DNA from 3 places in the Streptomyces sp. NPDC053513 genome. Region 3 is predicted to be linked to each of the others. Evidence: riboswitches for the same ligand, from Rfam matches in the RefSeq annotation. Region 3 holds a riboswitch; each other region holds the start of a gene.
What was found. Region 3 has a riboswitch for S-adenosylmethionine ahead of thrC (threonine synthase). Riboswitches for the same ligand answer to the same signal wherever they lie in the genome.

Region 1 (6,621 bases), on a different contig from region 3:
CGCCGCTGCTCGCCAGGAGCTCGTCCCCACGCAGCGGGAACCGGCCGGCGGCCGGCTTCTGCGGGATCCACGCACAGGACCGGCGCCGCCACGCCCACTCGGCCGCCGTACGGGCGGGCCGCCCGCCGACCTCGATGGTGCCGCTGACCTGCCGGTGCAGCCCGAGGACCGCACGCAGCAGCGTCGTCTTCCCGGATCCGTTCGTCCCCGTCAGCGCCACCCGCTCACCGGCGGCGATCTCCAGATCGACCTCGGCGACCGCCTCGGTACGGCCGTGCCGGCACGCGACCCCCCGCATCTGTATGTCCAGTCCGCCCATCCCGTGCCCTTCAGCGCCACCGTGCTCGTGCGGTGGAGGAGTCGGACGGAAGGGGTGCCGGGTTCCCGGAAACAGGCGGGAACCGTGGACCGCCGCCGCCCGACCCCTCTCATACCGCCACTCCAGGAACAGGAGCACCACATGAACCGCAGGGCATTACTCCGCGCCACCACCGCCCTCGGCGCCACGGGCGCGCTGGCTGCCACGGCGGCCTCGCCCGCGTCCGGGGCCACCCCCGACCCGAGCCGCCCCCTCCGCGTCCACGTCGCGATGTTCGACGGCGTCGAGGAGCTCGACTTCGCCGCTCCGTACGAGGTCCTCTCCGGCGCCGGGTTCTTCACCCCGCGCCCGATCGAGGTCCGGTACGTCTCCGCCACCGGCGCCCGCGCCGTGACCGCCGCCTACGGCACGGCCGTCCGGGGCATCCGTCCCTGGGCCCCCGAGGAGGCGGACCTGCTCGTCGTCCCGGGCGGCGGCTACGCACGCCGCGACAGCCCCGGGGTCTGGGCCGAGATCGATCGCGGCACCCTGCCCCGCGCGCTCGCGGCCGCCGTCCGGCCCGGGCTCACGGTCAGCGCCCTGTGCACCGGCGTCATGCTCCTCTCGGCCGCCGGACTCACCGAGGGCCGCCCGTGCACCACCCACCACAAGGCCAAACCCGACCTCGCACGGCAGGGCGGCCTGGTGAAGAACGCCCGCGTCGTCGACGACGGTGACCTCGTCACCGCCGGCGGCATCACCTCCGGCCTCGACCTCGCGCTCTGGCTGGTCCGCCGCGAACTGGGCGCGGACACGGCGACGAACCTGGAGGAGATGCTGGAGTACGAGGCCCGGGGCACCGTCTGGAGTGCACGCCCTGCCCGCTGAGGCAGGTCCGCCCGCTGAGGCAGGCCCGGCCGCGATCCGGTCGGTCGTGAGGCCGACCGGGGAGGGGGACCGCCGGGCAGAGGGACCGTCGGGCGGGGCGATTCCACCGATGAGTTCTCCGTCCCCGGCCGGTCCACCCCGTGACACGACCGTTCTCGACAGGAGTGCCATGTCCACCATCCAGCCCGTGATCCTCACCGCCGACCCGGACGCCCTGCTCGGCTTCTACACGAAACTGTTCGGCGCCGAGGAGACCTCCCGGGTGCCGGAGGAAGGCCCGGTCTTCTACCTCGGCCTGCGCATCGGCGACACCGACCTCGGCCTGGTGGCCCAGGAGGCCCCGGGGAACCGGGAGGCGCCGCGGATCCTGCTCAGCATCGACGTCGACGACGTCGACGAGACGCTCGGCCGGGTGGCGGCGCTGGGAGGCTCCGTCCGCGGCGGTGCCAACGACATGCCGTGGGGGCAGCGCGTCGCCCACGTCCAGGACCCCGACGGCAACCCGGTGAACCTCACCCAGTCGATCCCGGTCCGGTGACGCCGCAGCTCACCGCTCGTCACGGTCAGGCGTGGCGCATCGCGTCGGTGAGGCGGTCGGCCGCGTCGACGGCGGCCTTCGCGAGCCGGGCGCCGGGATGACGGGTGAGGCGCTGGATCGGGCCGGTCACCGTGATGGCGGCCACGACACGATGGGCCGGGTCGCGCACCGGCGCCGAGACGGAGGCCATCCCGGGTTCGCGCTCCCCGATCGACTGGGCCCAGCCCCGGCGCCGTACGCCGCTGAGGGCCGTGGCCGTGAAACGGGCCCCCTGCAGACCGTGGTGGTAGCGCTCGGGGTCCTCCCAGGCGAGCAGGACCTGGGCGGCGGAGCCCACCTTCATGGGGAGCGCGGAGCCGACGGGCACGATGTCGCGCAGGCCGGAGGCCCGTTCGGCGGCGGCGACGCAGACGCGCACCTCACCCTGGCGGCGGTAGAGCTGCGTGCTCTCGCCGGTGGCGTCCCGGAGCGAGGTGAGGACCGGGCCGGCCGCGACCAGCAGGCAGTCCTCGCCCGCGACAGCCGAGAGTTCGGAGAGGCGGGGGCCGAGGACGAAGCGTCCCTGCAGGTCCCTGCCGACCATGCGGTGGCGTTCGAGCGCGGTGGCGAGCCGGTGGGCCGTGGGCCGCGCCAGGCCGGTGGCGGCGACCAGCTCGGCCAGAGTGGCCGGGCCCGACGCCAGCGCGCCGAGGATCACCGCGGCCTTGTCGAGGACACCCACGCCACTGGAAATGTCGGATACGTTCACGAAAAGGGGTACTCCAGTCTCGTCCGCGCGTCCTGACGCGCGGAGACCTCGCCCGGGGGAGGGCAGGGGTGGTCAGCGGGAAAGGGCCGAAGCGGTCGGCCGATACGCCGCGGTGGCCACGAGACGGGTACGGGAGAAGCCCGGAGTGGACAGAGCCTGGGCGGAAGGCAGCACAGAGAGCACCGTGTCTCCTCATCTTTTCCCGCGCCACGTTGGCGCGGGCCGGAGTTGGCACTGATCCCGACGGCGCGGCGCGAACATGGAGCGCCGAGTCGACGGGGAGTTGCCGGGGCTTCGTAGGGCCGGTCCCTCCACCCCTCTGGATGATTCGCGAGGAACCATACAAGACTCCCGGGCCGACCCGCCAACGGCATTCCGGCCACGCGGCGGCCGGAGCGTGCCCTTCGCGGGATCCCCCCCGCCGCCGCTGCGAAGGCGGCGGCGACAACGACGGCGACGGCGGTGGTGACGGTGACGGTCAGGCGAGCAGGTTCACGGCGCTCTGGAACAGGCCCGGGAACCGGGCGGCCGTCGGCATGATCAGAGGAGCCAGCGGTGGCTGGTTCCGGACCCAGAGCAGGGACCTCGTCAGGAGGCGGTAGCTGCGGGACAAGCGGCACCAAGCGGGCTCGTACGCCTGCGGGTTGCCCTCGCGAAGGCAGCGTACGAGGGCGTCCGCCGCCGTCAGCGCGAGGGTGAGGCCCTCGCCGGTCAGCGCGTCGACGTACCCGGCGGCGTCGCCGACGAACAGCACGCGGCCGGCCACCCGGGAACGGGCCTGCTGGCGGAGCGGCCCGGCACCCCTGACAGATGTCCTGTCGGCGGTGCGCAGACGGGCGAGCAGGCGGGGGAAACGGCTCAGCTGGTCGTCGAAGGGCAGTTGGCGCGAGGTGAGGAGGGCGACGCCGACCTGCCGCGGCCCGAGCGGGGTGACGTACGCCTCGCAGTCGGCGGACCAGTGCACCTCGACCAGGTCGGTCCACGGCTCGACGGCGTAGTGGCGCCGCAGTCCGTACCGGGGCGCGTGCCGCCGGCCGGCGGCCGGCCGTACGGTCAGGCCGAGCGCGCGCCGGGTGGGTGAGTGCAGTCCGTCGGCCGCCACCAGATACCGGGCGTTGATCCCGTCGGCGGTCACGTGCGCCCCGGACTGGGTCACCCGGCGGACGCGGTGGGGGACGACCGGAACGCCGAGCCGGGCGGCCCGGGCTGCGAGTGCCTCGTGCAGCACGGTCCGGCGCACGCCGAGACCGGGCCCGGTGCGGAACCGGGCTTCGGCGCTCCGGTCGCCGGCGGCGTCGACGTAGCGGATGCCCCGAAGAAGCGGCCCGGGCACCTCCACGTCGAGGGCCCTCAGGGCGTGCACCGCCGAGGGCATCAGCCCCTCCCCGCAGGCCTTGTCGATCGGCGCCGGCCGCGGCTCGGCGACCACGACGTCGAAGCCCCGCCGCGCTCCGTGGATCGCGGTGGCCAGGCCCGCCGGGCCGCCGCCGACGACGAGGAGGTCGATCACGACGCGGCCCCGGGGGAGGAGAGGACGTGCGACGGCGCCAAGGCGGTGTTCTCGCAGCGGATGCGGACGGTGAGCAGGGCCGCGTTCAGGAGCGAGAAGCCCAGGGCGGTCAGCCAGGCGGTGTGCACCAGGGGCAGGGCCGCGCCCTCGACGACGACCGCGACGTAGTTGGGGTGCCGGAGGCGGCGGTAGGGACCGGCGGTGACGAGCGGGAGGCCGGGGACGATCAGCACCCGGGTGTGCCAGCGGGGCCCGAGCGTGCCGACGCACCACCACCGTAGGGCTTGGGCGGCCAGCGCGAGGGCCAGCGCGGGCCAGCCGAGCAGCGGCAGGAAGGGTCGGTCGGCGGCCCAGGGCTCGACGAGGCAGCCGAGGAGGAGCGCCGCGTGCAGGACGACCATGACCGGGTAGTGCCCGGCGCCGTACTCGCGGGCACCCCGGGCCCGGCTCCAGGCGCCGTTGCGTCGCGCCACGGCGAGTTCCACGAAGCGCTCGGCGACGACCAGCAGGACCAACAGGGTGTACAGCGGCAGGGTCACGGCGGTCTCACCAGGCCAGGAGGACGAGTTCGGACGAGAAGCCGGGCCCGAAGGCGAGCATCAGGCCGATCGTCCCGGGCGGCGGCCGGTCGGCCTGGATGTCCTTCAGGATCTGCAGCACCGACGCGGAGGACAGGTTGCCGTGGGCGGCCAGGGAGCGACGGCTCGCCGCGAGGGCCGGGGCCGGCAGGCCGAGCCCTTCGGCGAGCGCGTCCAGGATCTTCGGGCCGCCGGGGTGGCAGATCCACGCCCCCACGTCCGCGGGCTTGAGGTCGTGCGCGGCGAGGAAGGACTCCACCTCCTCGGTCACGTGCAGCCTGACGAGTCCGGGGAGTTCCGGCCCGAGGACCATGCGGAAGCCCCAGTCGCCGACGGCCCACCCCAACAGGTGCTCGGTCCCGGGGTACAGGCGGCTGCGGGCCGCCACGACGCTCGGCACGGAGGACCCGGCCGACCGCGACGTCGTACGCGAGGACGCGGAGGAGCGGCCACCGCCGACGGCCACGAGCGCGGCGGCCCCGTCCCCGAACAGACCGCCCGCCACCAGGTTCGCCGTCGACATGTCGGCGCGCTGCAGGGTGAGCGAGCACAGCTCGGTGGAGAGGAGGAGCGCGGTGCCGCCCGGCCGGCCGTCGAGGAAGTCGTGGACGCGGGCCAGGCCGGCGGCGCCCGCGGAGCACCCGAGCCCGAACAGGGGCGTGCGCCTGACGTCCGGCCGCAGACCGATCCGTGCCGCGAGGCGGGCCTCCAGGGACGGCGTCGCGATGCCGGTCACGGTCGTCGAGACGACCAGGTCGACGTCCTCCGGGCGTACGCCGGCCTCGTGGAGGGCCCGCGTGACGGCTTCGGCGCCCAGCGCGGTGGCCAGTTCGACGAAGAGCCGGTTGGTCTCGCCGAAAGCACCGAGATCGCGGTAACGGTCGAGGGGCAGGGCGAGATGACGGCTCTCCACGCCGGCCGCCGCGTGCAGCCGGCGCACGAGCTCCCTGTCGGATCCGGGCGGCAGGCCGGCGACGAGGTCTTCGGTGATCTCGTGCTGCATGTAGCGGTGCGGCGGGAAAGCCGTGCTCACCGCGAGGACGCGGGTCATTGCTCCAACATAGGGACGGTGAGGCGCCGACACCCACAACCCGGAGGTCATGGGCGCGCCGTCGCCTAGCGTGGTGCGGTGCGCCCCACCACGGACGAAGGAACCCACCCCCTCGCGGCCCCGGCCGTTCCCGGCTCGACGGAACCCCCGGCCGTCGTCGGTCTGCTGAGGGCGAGTCACCCGGGGCCGGCGGCGACGGTGACGGTCCTCGCGGCGCTGCTGGCCGCCGCGTCCGGGCTGGGCCCCGCCCCGGCGGTCGCCGCGGTCGCCGCGGTCGCCGCGGGACAGCTGTCGATCGGCTGGTGCAACGACCGGCTGGACCTGCGCCGCGACCGGGCCGCGGGACGCCGTGACAAGCCCCTGGCCACGGGGGCCGCGCGGCCCGGCACGGTGGGTGCGGCGGCCTGCCTGGCCCTGCTGGCCTGCGTCCCGCTGTCGCTCGGCTGCGGACTCCTGGCGGGCGCGGTGCACCTCGGCTGCGTCGCCGCGGGGTGGACGTACAACCTGTGGCTCAAACGGACGGTCCTCTCCTGGCTGCCGTACGCCGTCGCCTTCGGACTGCTGCCGGCCTTCCTGACGCTGGCCCTCCCGGGCCGTCCGTGGCCGCCCCTGTGGCTGACCGTCGCGGCGGCGCTCCTGGGGACCGGCGCCCACTTCGCCAACGTCCTGCCGGACATCGAGGACGACCTGGCGGGAGGGGTGCGCGGGCTCCCGCAGAGGGCGGGCAGGCGCGGGTCCGCGGCGTCGGCAGCGGTCCTGGCACTGGCTTCCTGCGTGATGCTGACGGTGGGACCGACGGGCCGGGTGTCCCCGGCCGGGGCGGGCCTGATCGGCGTGACCCTCGCGCTCTGCGTGGTGGCGGTGGCCGGACCGCCCGCTCTGATGCGCGGACGCGTGCCCTTCGTCGCCGTCCTGGCCATGGCCGGCCTCGACGCCGCCCTCCTGGTGCTGGCCGGAGGCGCGGCGCCCGCAGGCCGGGGCTGGCCGTGACCGACGGCGGCGGCACGCAC
Region 2 (6,621 bases), on a different contig from region 3:
CATCGACGAGCGGGCCGCCCGCCGGTCCGAGCGTGCGGTCGCCTTCATGTTCACGCTGTCGATGCTGGCCACCGTCGGCTTCATCGCCTCGTACGTGATCTTCCCGGTCGACAAGATCGTGTACATCTGGCCCTTCGGCCACGTGTCCGCGCTCAACTTCGCCCTGGGTCTGACCCTCGGTGCCGCCCTCTTCTTCATCGGCGCGGGCGCGGTCCACTGGGCCCGCACCCTGATGTCCGACGTCGAGGTCGCCGACGAGCGTCACCCGATGGAGGCGTCGCCCGAGGTCAAGGCGAAGGTCATGGCGGACTTCGCGGCCGGTGCCGCGGAGTCGGGCATGGGCCGCCGCAAGCTCATCCGCAACACGATGTTCGGCGCGCTGGCGCTCGTGCCGCTCTCCGGCATCGTCCTGCTGCGTGACATGGGCCCGCTGCCCGAGAAGAAGCTCCGGACCACCATGTGGACCAAGGGGCTCCAGCTCATCAACATGAACACGCACGAGCCGCTGCGTCCCGAGGACGTCGCGGTCGGCTCGCTGACCTTCGCGATGCCCGAGGGCCTCTCGGAGCACGACGAGCACTTCCAGACCGAGATCGCCAAGGCCGCCCTGATGATCGTCCGGATCCAGCCGGAGGACATCAAGGACAAGCGCGAGCTCGAGTGGTCGCACCAGGGCATCGTCGCGTTCTCGAAGATCTGCACCCACGTCGGCTGCCCGATCTCCCTGTACGAGCAGCAGACGCACCACGTGCTCTGCCCGTGCCACCAGTCCACCTTCGACCTCTCCGACGGCGCCCGCGTCATCTTCGGCCCGGCCGGTCACCCCCTCCCGCAGCTGCGGATCGGCGTGAACGACAAGGGCTTCCTCGAGGCGCTCGGCGACTTCGACGAGCCCGTCGGTCCGGCATTCTGGGAGCGCGGATGAGCACCGTGACCAACACGCAGAAGAAGGCGCCCGCCGGCGAGCGGGTCGCGGACTGGGCCGACGGTCGCCTGGGGATCTACACGCTGGCCAAGGCCAACATGCGGAAGATCTTCCCGGACCACTGGTCCTTCATGCTGGGCGAGGTCTGCCTCTACAGCTTCCTCATCATCATCCTGACGGGCGTCTACCTGACGATGTTCTTCCACCCGTCGATGAACGAGGTGGAGTACGTCGGACCGTACGTCCCGCTCCAGGGACAGCTGATGTCCGAGGCGTTCAACTCGACCATGCACATCTCCTTCGAGGTGCGCGGTGGTCTGCTGATCCGGCAGATCCACCACTGGGCGGCGCTGATCTTCCTCGCCGGCATGTTCGTGCACATGATGCGCGTGTTCTTCACCGGCGCGTTCCGCAAGCCGCGTGAGATCAACTGGCTGTTCGGCTTCCTGCTGTTCTTCCTGGGCATGTTCACCGGCTTCACCGGTTACTCGCTCCCGGACGACCTGCTCTCCGGCACCGGTGTCCGCTTCATGCAGGGCGCGATCCTGTCCGTGCCGGTCCTCGGCACGTACCTGTCGATGTTCCTGTTCGGCGGCGAGTTCCCCGGCGGCGACTTCGTCGCCCGGTTCTACTCGGCGCACGTGCTGCTGCTCCCCGGCATCATGCTGGGCCTCGTGGTCGCCCACCTCATCCTGGTGTTCGTCCACAAGCACACGCAGTTCGCCGGCCCCGGCCGGACGAACAACAACGTCGTCGGCATGCCGCTGCTGCCCGTGTACATGGCGAAGGCCGGAGGCTTCTTCTTCCTGGTCTTCGGCGTCATCGCGGTCATCGCGGCGATCGCCTCGATCAACCCGATCTGGGCCATCGGCCCGTACCGCCCGGACCAGGTGTCCACCGGCGCCCAGCCCGACTGGTACATGGGCTTCGCCGAGGGTCTGATCCGTGTCATGCCGGGCTGGGAGATCAACCTGTGGGGCCACACGCTGGTCCTCGGCGTGATGATCCCGCTGGCGATCTTCCCGCTGGTCCTCGCGGCCATCGCGGTCTACCCGTTCATCGAGTCCTGGATCACCGGCGACAAGCGCGAGCACCACATCGCGCAGCGCCCGCGCAACGCTCCGACGCGCACCGCCTTCGGCGTCGCCTGGATCACCGCGTACATGATCATGCTCGTGGGTGGTGGAAACGACCTCTGGGCGACCCACTTCCACCTGTCGCTGAACTCGATCACCTGGTTCGTCCGGATCTTCTTCTTCCTCGGCCCGGTCATCGCGTTCGTCGCCACCAAGCGGATCTGCCTCGGCCTCCAGCGCCGCGACAAGGACAAGGTGCTGCACGGCCGCGAGTCGGGCATCATCAAGCGCCTGCCGCACGGTGAGTTCGTCGAGGTCCACGAGCCGCTCAGCCAGGGCGAGCTGCACCGCCTCACGGCGCACGAGCAGTACGCGGCCGCGGAGCTTCCGCCGGCCGTCGACGAGAACGGCGTGGAGCGGAAGATCGGCCGCATGGAGAAGCTCCGGGTCAAGCTCAACAAGGGCTACTACGGCGAGGACAGCCAGATCGCCAAGCCCACGGTCGAGGAGTACAAGGAGATCCAGAGCGGCCACGGCCACCACTGATCGCCTGAACACCTGACCTGAAGGTCGCCACGGCAGGAGCCCCGTCCATTCGATGGACGGGGCTCTTTGCCGTCCCCGGGGGTCGATAGGGTGGGACCGTATCCGTCACGTGACCAACAGGAGCTGCCATGAGCGCTGCGACCCCCGCTGGAGGACCCACGTCGGCGGGCCGCTCCTGGCCCGTCCTGCTGAACGGTCTGCTCGACGGCAAGGACCTCTCCGCCGACGACACCGCCTGGGCGATGGACCTGATCATGAGCGGCGAGGCGACCGACGCGCAGATCGCCGGGTTCATGGTGGCGCTGCGGGCCAAGGGCGAGACCGTCCAGGAGATCACCGGCCTCGTCCGCACCATGTACGCGCACGCCAATACGATCGAGGTGCCCGGCCCCGCCGTCGACATCGTCGGCACCGGCGGCGACGGAGCCAAGACCGTCAACATCTCCACGATGGCCTCGATCGTCGTCGCCGGCACCGGCACGAAGGTCGTCAAGCACGGCAACCGCGCCGCCTCCTCCGCCTCCGGCTCCTCCGACGTCCTGGAGAAGCTCGGCATCAACCTGAACCTCACCCCGCAACGGGTCGCCGAGGTCGCCGAGGAAGCCGGCATCACCATCTGCTTCGCCGTGAAGTTCCACCCCTCGCTGCGGCACGTCGCCGCGGCCCGCGGCCAGCTGGGCATCCGGACCACCTTCAACGTCCTGGGTCCGCTGACCAACCCGGCCAAGGTGAAGGCCCAGGCCGTCGGGGTCGCCGACCCGCGCATGGCGCCGATCGTCGCCGGCGTCCTCGCCGAGCGCGGCAACTCCGCCCTGGTCTTCCGCGGCGACGACGGCCTGGACGAGCTGACCACCACCGCCACCTCCCGGGTCTGGGTGGTCCGGGACGGCGGCGTCACCGAGGAGCGCTTCGACCCGCGGGACGTCGGCATCGAGCTCGTCCCCCTGGAGGCCCTGCGCGGCGCCGACGCCTCGTACAACGCCGACGTGGCCCGCCGGCTGCTCGCGGGGGAGACCGGGCCGGTACGGGACGCGGTGCTGCTCAACGCGGCGGCGGCGCTCACCGCCCTGGAGCCCGGCACGGGCACCCTGGCGGAGCGGCTGGGCGCGGGCATCGCCAAGGCGGCCGAGTCGATCGACTCCGGCGCGGCCCTTCGGTCCCTGGAGCGGTGGATCGCCGCCAGCAACGCCTGAGCGCGTGTGAACGGCGCATTGCGGCCCCGTCCCGGATGCCGGGACGGGGTTGCGGCGTCGTGATCGTCTGGCATAAGTTCGGGAACAGGTCACGAGTGACAGCGTTTTGGCCCCGGCTTGCTGTCCGGCAACCCTCCTTCCGTGGCGGGGTGCCCCGGGTGATGACCAGGCCGTAGGCAGCGAGGTCTACGGCAAGCGCGGATCCCTCGAACACCAGGGGTCCTGGTCAGTCGAGGAGCTTTTTCCGTGAGCAAGCGAATGCGATAGGGCGAGTCCGCCCCTTCTTCACCCTCGGAACAGGGTCCCTTCCGCGTACCCCCGCGTCCTCCGAGGCCTCACCCGTACCCCCCGCCGCATCCGGCCGCGTACGGGATCCACCGAAGCCATTCCGCACCGCCCGCCGGGAGATACCGCCATGTCCGCATACCCGAACGCCGCCGCCGTCACCGCCGACTCCGAGTCCGCCGACCCCTGCTGCGCCGCCCCGCTGCCGGTCCTCGGCCGGGACGTGACCGTCCCGCTCGTCACCGGCGGCGAGGTGACCTACGCGGCACTCGACTACGCGGCCAGCGCGCCGGCCCTCCAGCGGGTCTGGGACGACGTCGCCGCGTACGCCCCCTACTACGGCAGCGTCCACCGCGGCGCCGGTTACCTCTCCCAGCTCTCCACCGACCTCTTCGAGAACAGCCGCGCCACCGTCGCCGAGTTCCTCGACTGCCGCCCCGGCGACCAGGTCGTCTTCACCCGCTCCACCACCGACTCCCTCAACCTGCTCGCCCAGGTCCTCCCGGCGGACTGCCAGGTCTTCGTCTTCGAGACCGAGCACCACGCCTCGCTGCTGCCGTGGCGGGACGCCCGCGTCACCTACCTCAACGCGCCGCGCACCCCCGCCGAGGCCGTCGGGACCCTGGAGCGCGCCCTCGCCGACCGCGACCCCCACGGCCCGGCCCTGGTCTGCGTCACCGGCGCCTCCAACGTCACCGGCGAGCTGTGGCCGGTGCGGGAACTGGCCGCCGCCGCGCATGCGCACGGCGCCCGGATCGTGCTCGACGCCGCCCAGCTCGCCCCCCACCACCCGGTCTCCGTACGGGAGTCGGACGTGGACTGGGTCGCCTTCTCCGGGCACAAGCTGTACGCGCCCTTCGGCTCCGGCGTCCTCGCCGGCCGTGCCGACTGGCTGCAGGATTCCGAGCCCTACCTCGCGGGCGGTGGAGCGTCCCGCAAGGTAGCCCGTCGGGCCGACGGTGGTGTGGACGTGGAGTGGCACACCACCTCGGCCCGACATGAAGCCGGTTCGCCGAACGTCATCGGCGTCTACTCGATCGCCTCCGCCTGCAAGGCGCTCACCGAGGCCGGCTTCGACTCCCTCGTCGCCCGCGAGCAGCACCTGATCGCGAAGGTCCGCGAGGGCCTGGCCGAGGTGCCCGAGGTGCGCGTGCTCTCGCTCTTCGGCGACGACGCGCCCCGCGTGGGCGTCATCTCCTTCGTCGTGGAGGGCTGGAACAGCTCCCACTTCGCCGCCGCGCTCTCCGCCGAGTACGGCATCGGCGTCCGCGACGGCCTCTTCTGCGCCCACCCGCTGGTCCGCACCCTGCTCGGCAGCGACCCGCAGGACCCGGGCGAGTGCGGCGCGCCCGAGGCGGCCCCGGGGGAGCGGTCCCTGAACGCCATCCGGGTGAGCTTCGGCGCCGGCACGCCGGACGAGCACGTGGAGCGGTTCGTCGGCGCGGTGAAGGAGCTCGTCCGGGACGGCGCGCAGTGGAAGTACCGCACCGAGGACGGCCGCTGCGTCCCCGACCGCGGCTGATCACTCACTCGTACGGGTGAAGGGGGCCTCCCGATCGGGAGGCCCCCTTCCGTCGTGCCGGGTGCGCGGTGTCAGGACTCCAGGCCGATGGCGAAGGCCGCCTCCAGGTCGTGCTGGGAGTACGTCCGGAAGGCGACGTGCGTGTCGGTGGCCTCGACGCCGGGGATCTTGCTGATGCGGCCGGGGATCACGTCCGCCAGGTCGTCGTGGCGCGGCACCCGGACCATGGCGATCAGGTCGTACGTACCGGTGACCGAGAAGACCTCGCTGACGCTGTCGAGCGCGGCGATCGACTCGGCGATCTCGGGGATGCGGTCCACGCTGGTCTTGATGAGCACGATCGCGGTGATCACGGCTGGCTTTCTCCCTCGGTCGCCGCGGCTTGGGCTTTCACTCTATCCCCACCGCGGAAGCGCCCCCAGGCGTAGAGGAAGCCGACCGAGAAGCCCACCACATGGGCCAGATAGGCGACGCCGGGCCCCGCGCCCGCCGCCCGCGCGGCCAGCCACTGCAGCGTGAACCAGAAGATCAGCACGATCCAGGCCGGGAAGCGCAGCGGCAGGAAGAACAGGAAGGGGAAGAGACTGGTGACGCGGGAGCGCGGGAAGAGGAAGAGGAAGGCGCCGAGCACCGCCGAGATCGCCCCGGAGGCCCCGACCAGGGTCTGCTCGCTGTCGGCGTGCGCCACCGCGTACCCGCACAGGGCGACGTAGCCGGTGCCCAGGTAGAAGAGGCAGAACCCGACCGGGCCCATGCGTTCCTCGGCCATCGCCCCGAAGACGTACAGGAAGAGCATGTTGCCCAGCAGGTGGAGCCAGCTGCCGTGGACGAAGAGCGCGGTCAGCGGGGTGAGCAGGGCGCGCGGGGCGCCGCCCGTCAGCTCGGCGGGGATCACGCCCCAGCGGCGGAAGTAGGCGCCCTGGGCGGCCAGGAGCGCGTCGCCCGTGCCGTACACCGGATGGAGTCCGGCGACCGGGCTGCTCACGAAGAGGAGGCAGCAGGCGGCGATCAGCCCGTACGTCACCACGGGGCCGCCGCGGAGGCCCCGCCAGGCATTGAGGGCCCCGCCTCGCC
Region 3 (6,621 bases):
CTTGTCGAAGCGCATGCCCTCGGTGAGCTCCAGCTCCAGACCGAAGGTCTGGGACTCCTCGACGGTGATGACGCCTTCCTTGCCGACCTTGTCCATCGCCTCGGCGATGAGCTCGCCGATCTGGGTGTCGGCGGCGGAGATGGAGGCCGTGGAGGCGATCTGCTCCTTGGTCTCGACGTCCTTCGCCTGCTCGAGCAGGGCGCCGGAGACGGCCTCGACGGCCTTCTCGATGCCGCGCTTGAGGGCCATCGGGTTGGCGCCGGCGGCGACGTTGCGGAGGCCCTCGCGGACGAGCGCCTGAGCGAGGACGGTGGCGGTGGTCGTGCCGTCGCCGGCGACGTCGTCCGTCTTCTTGGCGACTTCCTTGACCAGCTCGGCGCCGATCTTCTCGTACGGGTCCTCGAGCTCGATCTCCTTGGCGATGGAGACACCATCGTTGGTGATCGTGGGGGCACCCCACTTCTTCTCGAGGACGACGTTGCGGCCCTTGGGGCCAAGGGTGACCTTGACGGCGTCAGCGAGCTGGTTCATGCCGCGCTCGAGACCGCGCCGGGCCTCCTCGTCGAACGCGATGATCTTGGCCATGTGAAGTGGTCCTCCCGGACATGGGGTGGATAACGCTCCAGGACCGCGCCGACGCCCGCGACGGACGGCCTGCGTGCCCGGTGGTTCCTTGCCCCACCCGGCCGCGGGCCTCGTCTGCCCGATCCACGTAGCACTCTCACCTTCCGAGTGCTAACGCCAATGATTAGCACTCGCCCTAGGAGAGTGCAAGCGACTCTCGAGTTTCGGGAGGTGGAACAGAGGTGGATCAGGGAGGTGGATCAAGGGGAGGCCCGGGAACGCGCGAGGGGTCCGCATCCCCTCAGGGATGCGGACCCCTCGACGGCGTTGCGTCGGTGGCCGATCGCGCCGCGCTCAGACGGCGAGCTTGACCATGTCCGCCTGCGGACCCTTCTGGCCCTGCGAGATCTCGAACTCGACCCGCTGGCCCTCTTCGAGACTGCGGTAGCCATCCATCTGGATCGCGCTGTAGTGGACGAAAACATCCGCACCACCGTCTACCGCGATGAAGCCGTAGCCCTTCTCCGCGTTGAACCACTTGACGGTGCCCTGAGCCATGCCTAACTCCCCTATTACTGGCCCTTGCGCGGGACCCGCACTTCGCGGACCCGGGTCAGACCTCTGCGCCGGAACGCGTCGACCGCGGCTGAATGTATCTGTCCAACTGCCCTCTGCAACAGGTCATTCGAGCGAGAATTCTGGGCGCGACGGAAAGGGGAATTGGGGAGAATCCCCTGGATCACGGGGCAAGTCGGGCCCGGCAAAGCACGCAGAAGGTACACAACGCGCACACACTTTGGCTGCTTCTTATCGGGCGGAGACGCATTCTCATATGCGCTCGGCATGAGCAGCGGAGGGGACTTCCCCAACTCTACCGCGCTCAACCATGCAGAATTGCCCCTTCCGCTTATCGCGCGGAAGGGGCAATTCGTACTGACTGGTAGGGCTCCGCCGGGGCTCAGCGACCGCCGGCACCGTGCTCGATGGTCAGCCTCCGGCGACGGCCGGGATGATCGAGACGCCCGCGCCGGCCGGGGTGGCCGTCTCCAGACCCTGCTCGAAGCGCACGTCGTCGTCGTTCACGTAGACGTTGACGAAGCGGCGCAGCTTGCCCTGGTCGTCCAGGACGCGGGCGGCGATGCCCGTGTGGTTCTTCTCCAGGTCGGCGATGACCTCGGCGAGGGTCGCGCCCTCGGCCTGGACCTCGGCCTGGCCGCCCGTGTAGGTGCGGAGGATGGTGGGGATGCGGACGTTCACGGCCATGTGTTCGTAACCTTTCAGAGCGCCAGGCCGGCGTCGCGGAACGCGTCCAGGCTCGGGCGGATGGTGGCGGTCGCCTGAGAGGTGTCGGCCACCGCGTCCAGGGTCTTGAGTCCGTCGCCGGTGTTGAGGACGACGGTGGTGAGGTCCGGGTCGATCAGACCCGCCTCGACGAGCTTCCGGGTGACGCCGACGGTGACGCCGCCCGCGGTCTCCGCGAAGATGCCCTCGGTCTGCGCGAGGAGCTTGATCGCGTCCACGACCTGCTCGTCGTTCACGTCCTCCACGGCGCCGCCGGTCCGGCGGGCGATGTCGAGGACGTAGGGGCCGTCGGCCGGGTTGCCGATGGCGAGGGACTTGGCGATGGTGTTCGGCTTCTGGGGCCGCACGACGTCGTGGCCGGCCTTGAAGGCGACGGAGACCGGGGAGCAGCCCTCGGCCTGGGCGCCGAAGATCTTGTACGGCTTGTCCTCGACGAGGCCCAGCTTGATGAGCTCCTGCAGACCCTTGTCGATCTTCGTGAGCTGGGAGCCGGAGGCGATCGGGATGACGAGCTGGTCGGGGATGACCCAGCCGAGCTGCTCGCAGATCTCGTACGCGAGCGTCTTGGAGCCCTCGCCGTAGTACGGGCGGAGGTTGACGTTCACGAAGCCCCAGCCCTCGCCGAGCGGGTCGCCGATGAGCTCCGAGCAGAAGCGGTTGACGTCGTCGTAGTTGCCCTCGATGGCGACGAGGTCACCGCCGTAGACACCGGCCATGACGACCTTGCCCTGCTCCAGGTCGTGCGGGATGAACACGCAGGAGCGGAAGCCGGCGCGGGCGGCGGCGGCGCCGACGGCGCCGGCCAGGTTGCCGGTGGAGGAGCAGGAGAGGGTGGTGAAGCCGAAGGCGCGGGCGGCTTCGAGGGCCTGGGCGACGACCCGGTCCTTGAAGGAGTGGGTCGGGTTGCCGGAGTCGTCCTTGACGAAGAGCTTGCCGGGCGCGACGCCGATCTCGCGGGCGAGGTTGTCGGCCTGGACGAGCTTGGTCCAGCCGGGGTTCAGGTTCGGCTTCTCGGCGACGTCGGCGGGGACGGGCAGCAGCGGGGCGTAGCGCCAGATGTTGGCGGGACCGGCCTCGATCTGCTTGCGCAGCGCCTCGGGGTCGCCGGTGGGAAGGTCGTACGCGACCTCAAGCGGTCCGAAACAGAGTTCGCAGGCGAAGATCGGACCGAGCGGGAAGTGCTCACCACATTCGCGACAGGAGAGCCCGGACGCGGGACCGAGGTCGACGGTGGTGGGGGTAGCGGTCTGTACAGCCATGGAGGCGAGGCCCTTTCTCCTCATCTTTCCCAATGGCGAATTTTTCGCCATGAGACGGATTTGGCACCTTCCCTAGCCGGGGACCTCGCGCATAAATGCTGTGCCCGTCAGGGCTCCACCTGGGGTGGTGGCCGGGAGACGGGTGGGCGAGACAAACCGACTGGAGGGTTGCCGGGGCTTCAACGGGCCGTTTCCCTCTGCCCCTCTGGATGAGCGGTATTCGATTGTGAAGCGCGGTGGACTTTCGTTCCTGCGCTCCGACGCGGTCGGCACCCCGACGTGCATCGGGGATCCGCGTTGTTCAAGACTGTAACCGAAGGCCCGGGCGCTTGGACCGGCCGTCCGAACCGCGAGATGGAGATCAGGTGCTGGAAGAGGTGGAGCGCTGGCTGGACCGGCGGTCCTGGTCCGTGACGGACCGGCCGCTGGAGCGGATCCTCGCCGCCAAGCGGAACACGAAGGTCAGCGTCGTCCTGCCGGCGCTGAACGAGGAGGCGACGGTGGGGGACATCGTCGCCGTGATCCGCCGCGAGCTGATGACGGAGACGGTGCCGCTCGTCGACGAGCTGGTGGTGATCGACTCGGGCTCCACGGACCGCACGGCGGAGGTGGCCGCGGCCGCCGGCGCGCGGGTGGTCGCGCGTGACGCGATACTCCCCCGGATACCGACCGTGCCCGGCAAGGGCGAGGTCCTGTGGCGGTCACTGATGGTGACGAGCGGGGACGTGGTGTGCTTCGTCGACGCGGACCTGCGGGACTTCTCGGCGGACTTCGTGACGGGGATCGTGGGCCCGCTGCTCACGGACCCGGACGTGGACTTCGTGAAGGCGATGTACGACCGCCCGTTCGGGGACACTCCAGGTCAGGGCGGCCGGGTCACGGAACTGGTGGCCCGCCCGCTCCTGAACCTGCACTGGCCGCGGCTGGCCGGCTTCGTGCAGCCGCTGGGCGGCGAGTACGCGGCGCGGCGCTCGCTGCTCGAACGCCTCCCCTTCCCGGTCGGTTACGGAGTGGAGCTGGGGCTGCTCGTGGACGCCCTGCACACGGTGGGCCTGGACGCGCTCGCGCAGGTGGACGTGGGGGTGCGCAAGCACCGGCACCAGGACGGGCAGGCGCTGGGCCGGATGGCGGCGGCGATCTACCGGACGGCGCAGCTGCGGCTCTCGCGGGGCCACCTGGTGCGCCCCTGGCTGACCCAGTTCGAGCGGGGCGAGGCGGGCTTCGAGCCGCGGACGTACGCGGTGGACACGGAGGAGCGCCCGCCGATGGCCGAGATCGCGGAGTACGCGCAGCGCCGCGTGGCGTGAGGCGGGACGCCGCACCCGCGACCGGTCTGCGGCACGGGCCCGCGACATCGATCCGCGGCATCGATCCGCGACGACGGAGCGTGGCCGGATCAGCCCGTCTCGTATACGTACGTTTGAGCGTTTACGGGACGGGCTAGGTTCGCCACATGGCTACTGTGCTCGTCGCATCCAACCGGGGCCCCGTCTCGTACGCGCTCGGCGAGGGCGGCTCGCTCGACGCCCGCAGGGGCGGCGGCGGCCTGGTCTCGGGCCTGAGCGCCATCGGCACCCAGGACAGTCTCTGGGTGTGCGCGGCGCTCGGCGAGGGCGACCGGGAGGCGGTCCGGCGGGGCGTGGCCGAGCCGGGCGTGCGGATGCTGGACATCGACCCGTCCGTCTACGCCGACGCGTACAACGGCATCGCGAACTCGGTGCTGTGGTTCCTCCACCACCACCTGTACGACATCCCGCGCGAGCCGGTCTTCGACGCGGAGTTCCGCCGCCGCTGGGAGTCGTACCGCGCCTACAACCGCGCCTTCGCCGAGGCACTGGCCGCGGAGGCCGCGAAGGGCGCGGCGGTCCTGGTCCAGGACTACCACCTGGCGCTCGTCCCGGGGCAGCTCCGCGCACTCCGCCCGGACCTCCGCATCGCCCACTTCACGCACACGCCCTGGGCCTCCCCCCAGTACCTCCGGATGCTCCCGACCGACATCCGCGAGGAGCTCCTGCGGGGGATGCTCGGCGCGGACCGGCTGGGCTTCCACACCCGGGCCTGGGCGTCGGCGTTCGAGGAGGGCGCGGGCGACCTCGGGCGCACGCTGGTGGCGGCCCATCCCCTGGGCGTCGACGGCGAGGAGCTGCGGGCGCTGGCGCACCGCCCGGAGGTGGACGAGCGCCTGGCGGAGCTCCGCGCGGAGGTCGGCGACCGCAGGACCATCGTCCGGGTGGACCGCACGGAACTCTCCAAGAACATCCTGCGCGGCCTGCTGGCCTACCGGGAGTTCCTCACCGCCCACCCGGAGTGGCGCGAGCGGGTGGTCCACCTGGCCTCGGCGTACCCCTCCCGCCAGGACCTGGAGTCGTACCGTACGTACACGGCGTCGGTGCGGGAACTGGCGGACGAGATCAACGCCGAGTTCGGCACGGCGGACTGGCAGCCGGTCCTGGTCTCGGTGAAGGACGACTTCACCCGCTCCCTGGCCGCCTACCGCCTGGCGGACGTGGCCCTGGTGAACCCGGTGCGCGACGGCATGAACCTGGTCGCGAAGGAGATACCGGTCGTCTCGGAGGCGGGCTGCGCCCTGGTCCTGTCCCGCGAGGCGGGCGCCCACGAGGAGCTCCACGAGGACGCCCTCACGGTGAACCCCTTCGACGTGACGGAGACGGCCGAGGCCCTGCACGCGGCCCTCACGATGCCCCCGCCCGAACGCACGGACCGCACGAAGCGCCTGGCGGCCACGGCCACCTCCCGGCCCCCGCGGCGCTGGTTCCTGGACCAGTTGGAGGCGCTCAGGGGCTAGGGGGTGTCCCCCGCCCGTTCCCTTCCCCATGCCGCCAGGGGCTCCAGGGCCTCGTTCAGGCGGATGCCGGACCTGGTCAGGGCGTACTCGACGCGGGGTGGGACCTCGTCGTAGGAGACGCGGTCGACGATGCCGTCCGCCTCCAGCTCGCGCAGGTGGGAGGCGAGGACCTTCTCCGTGATGCCCGGGACCAGTCGGCGGAGCTCGCCGAAGCGGCGGTGGGGCCGTTCGTGGAGCGCCCAGAGGATGAGCACCTTCCACTTGCCGCCGATCACCTCCATCGCGGTGTCGATGCCGCAGACGTGCCCGTCGGGCCCACCCGGCCGGTTCGGCGTCGCCATTGCCCCCACCCCTCTGACCTGTTTGCTCACCTCAGGGTAACCACCCACTTCCAAGTGGGTACTTGAGCAGGTCAGAGGGGTGGGAGCAGCCTTTCGGGCATGACGCAGAACAGTGCTGCCACGTCCCCCGTCACCCTTCTCGGCCTCGGTGCCATGGGCACCGCCCTCGCCCGCGCCTGGCTCGCCGCCGGGCATCCGCTCACCGTCTGGAACCGCACCCCGGCCCGCGCCGAGGCGCTGGCCGCCGAGGGGGCGAAGGCCGCGGACAGCGCGGCCGCGGCCGTCGCGGCGAGCGGCCTCGTCGTGGTCTGCCTCCTCGACGACGACTCCGTGGGCGCCGCCCTGGACG

Region 1: linked by a shared signal. The riboswitch ahead of ACIGW4_RS15615 (IclR family transcriptional regulator) and the one ahead of thrC (threonine synthase) in region 3 are both predicted to bind S-adenosylmethionine.
Region 2: linked by a shared signal. The riboswitch ahead of ACIGW4_RS30505 (aminotransferase class V-fold PLP-dependent enzyme) and the one ahead of thrC (threonine synthase) in region 3 are both predicted to bind S-adenosylmethionine.

Annotation. Positions count from the first base shown of each region.
Region 1 covers NZ_JBITXP010000008.1:8,098-14,718, reverse strand. Annotated here, with positions in the region: gene ACIGW4_RS15630 (metal ABC transporter ATP-binding protein) at 1-319, opposite strand, end outside; gene ACIGW4_RS15625 (DJ-1/PfpI family protein) at 461-1,186, shown strand; gene ACIGW4_RS15620 (VOC family protein) at 1,356-1,724, shown strand; gene ACIGW4_RS15615 (IclR family transcriptional regulator) at 1,750-2,472, opposite strand; SAM riboswitch class I at 2,662-2,802, opposite strand; gene ACIGW4_RS15610 (NAD(P)/FAD-dependent oxidoreductase) at 2,951-3,982, opposite strand; gene ACIGW4_RS15605 (isoprenylcysteine carboxyl methyltransferase family protein) at 3,979-4,515, opposite strand; gene ACIGW4_RS15600 (type III polyketide synthase) at 4,529-5,611, opposite strand; gene ACIGW4_RS15595 (UbiA family prenyltransferase) at 5,690-6,601, shown strand.
Region 2 covers NZ_JBITXP010000024.1:86,059-92,679, reverse strand. Annotated here, with positions in the region: gene ACIGW4_RS30520 (ubiquinol-cytochrome c reductase iron-sulfur subunit) at 1-925, shown strand, start outside; gene ACIGW4_RS30515 (cytochrome bc complex cytochrome b subunit) at 922-2,547, shown strand; gene trpD (anthranilate phosphoribosyltransferase) at 2,676-3,740, shown strand; SAM riboswitch class IV at 3,828-3,944, shown strand; gene ACIGW4_RS30505 (aminotransferase class V-fold PLP-dependent enzyme) at 4,156-5,547, shown strand; gene ACIGW4_RS30500 (Lrp/AsnC family transcriptional regulator) at 5,619-5,900, opposite strand; gene ACIGW4_RS30495 (rhomboid family intramembrane serine protease) at 5,897-6,621, opposite strand, start outside.
Region 3 covers NZ_JBITXP010000027.1:59,695-66,315, reverse strand. Annotated here, with positions in the region: gene groL (chaperonin GroEL) at 1-585, opposite strand, end outside; gene ACIGW4_RS31870 (cold-shock protein) at 919-1,122, opposite strand; gene ACIGW4_RS31865 (MoaD/ThiS family protein) at 1,552-1,827, opposite strand; gene thrC (threonine synthase) at 1,842-3,149, opposite strand; SAM riboswitch class I at 3,143-3,341, opposite strand; gene ACIGW4_RS31855 (glucosyl-3-phosphoglycerate synthase) at 3,491-4,432, shown strand; gene ACIGW4_RS31850 (trehalose-6-phosphate synthase) at 4,579-5,931, shown strand; gene ACIGW4_RS31845 (helix-turn-helix domain-containing protein) at 5,928-6,272, opposite strand; gene ACIGW4_RS31840 (NAD(P)-binding domain-containing protein) at 6,372-6,621, shown strand, end outside.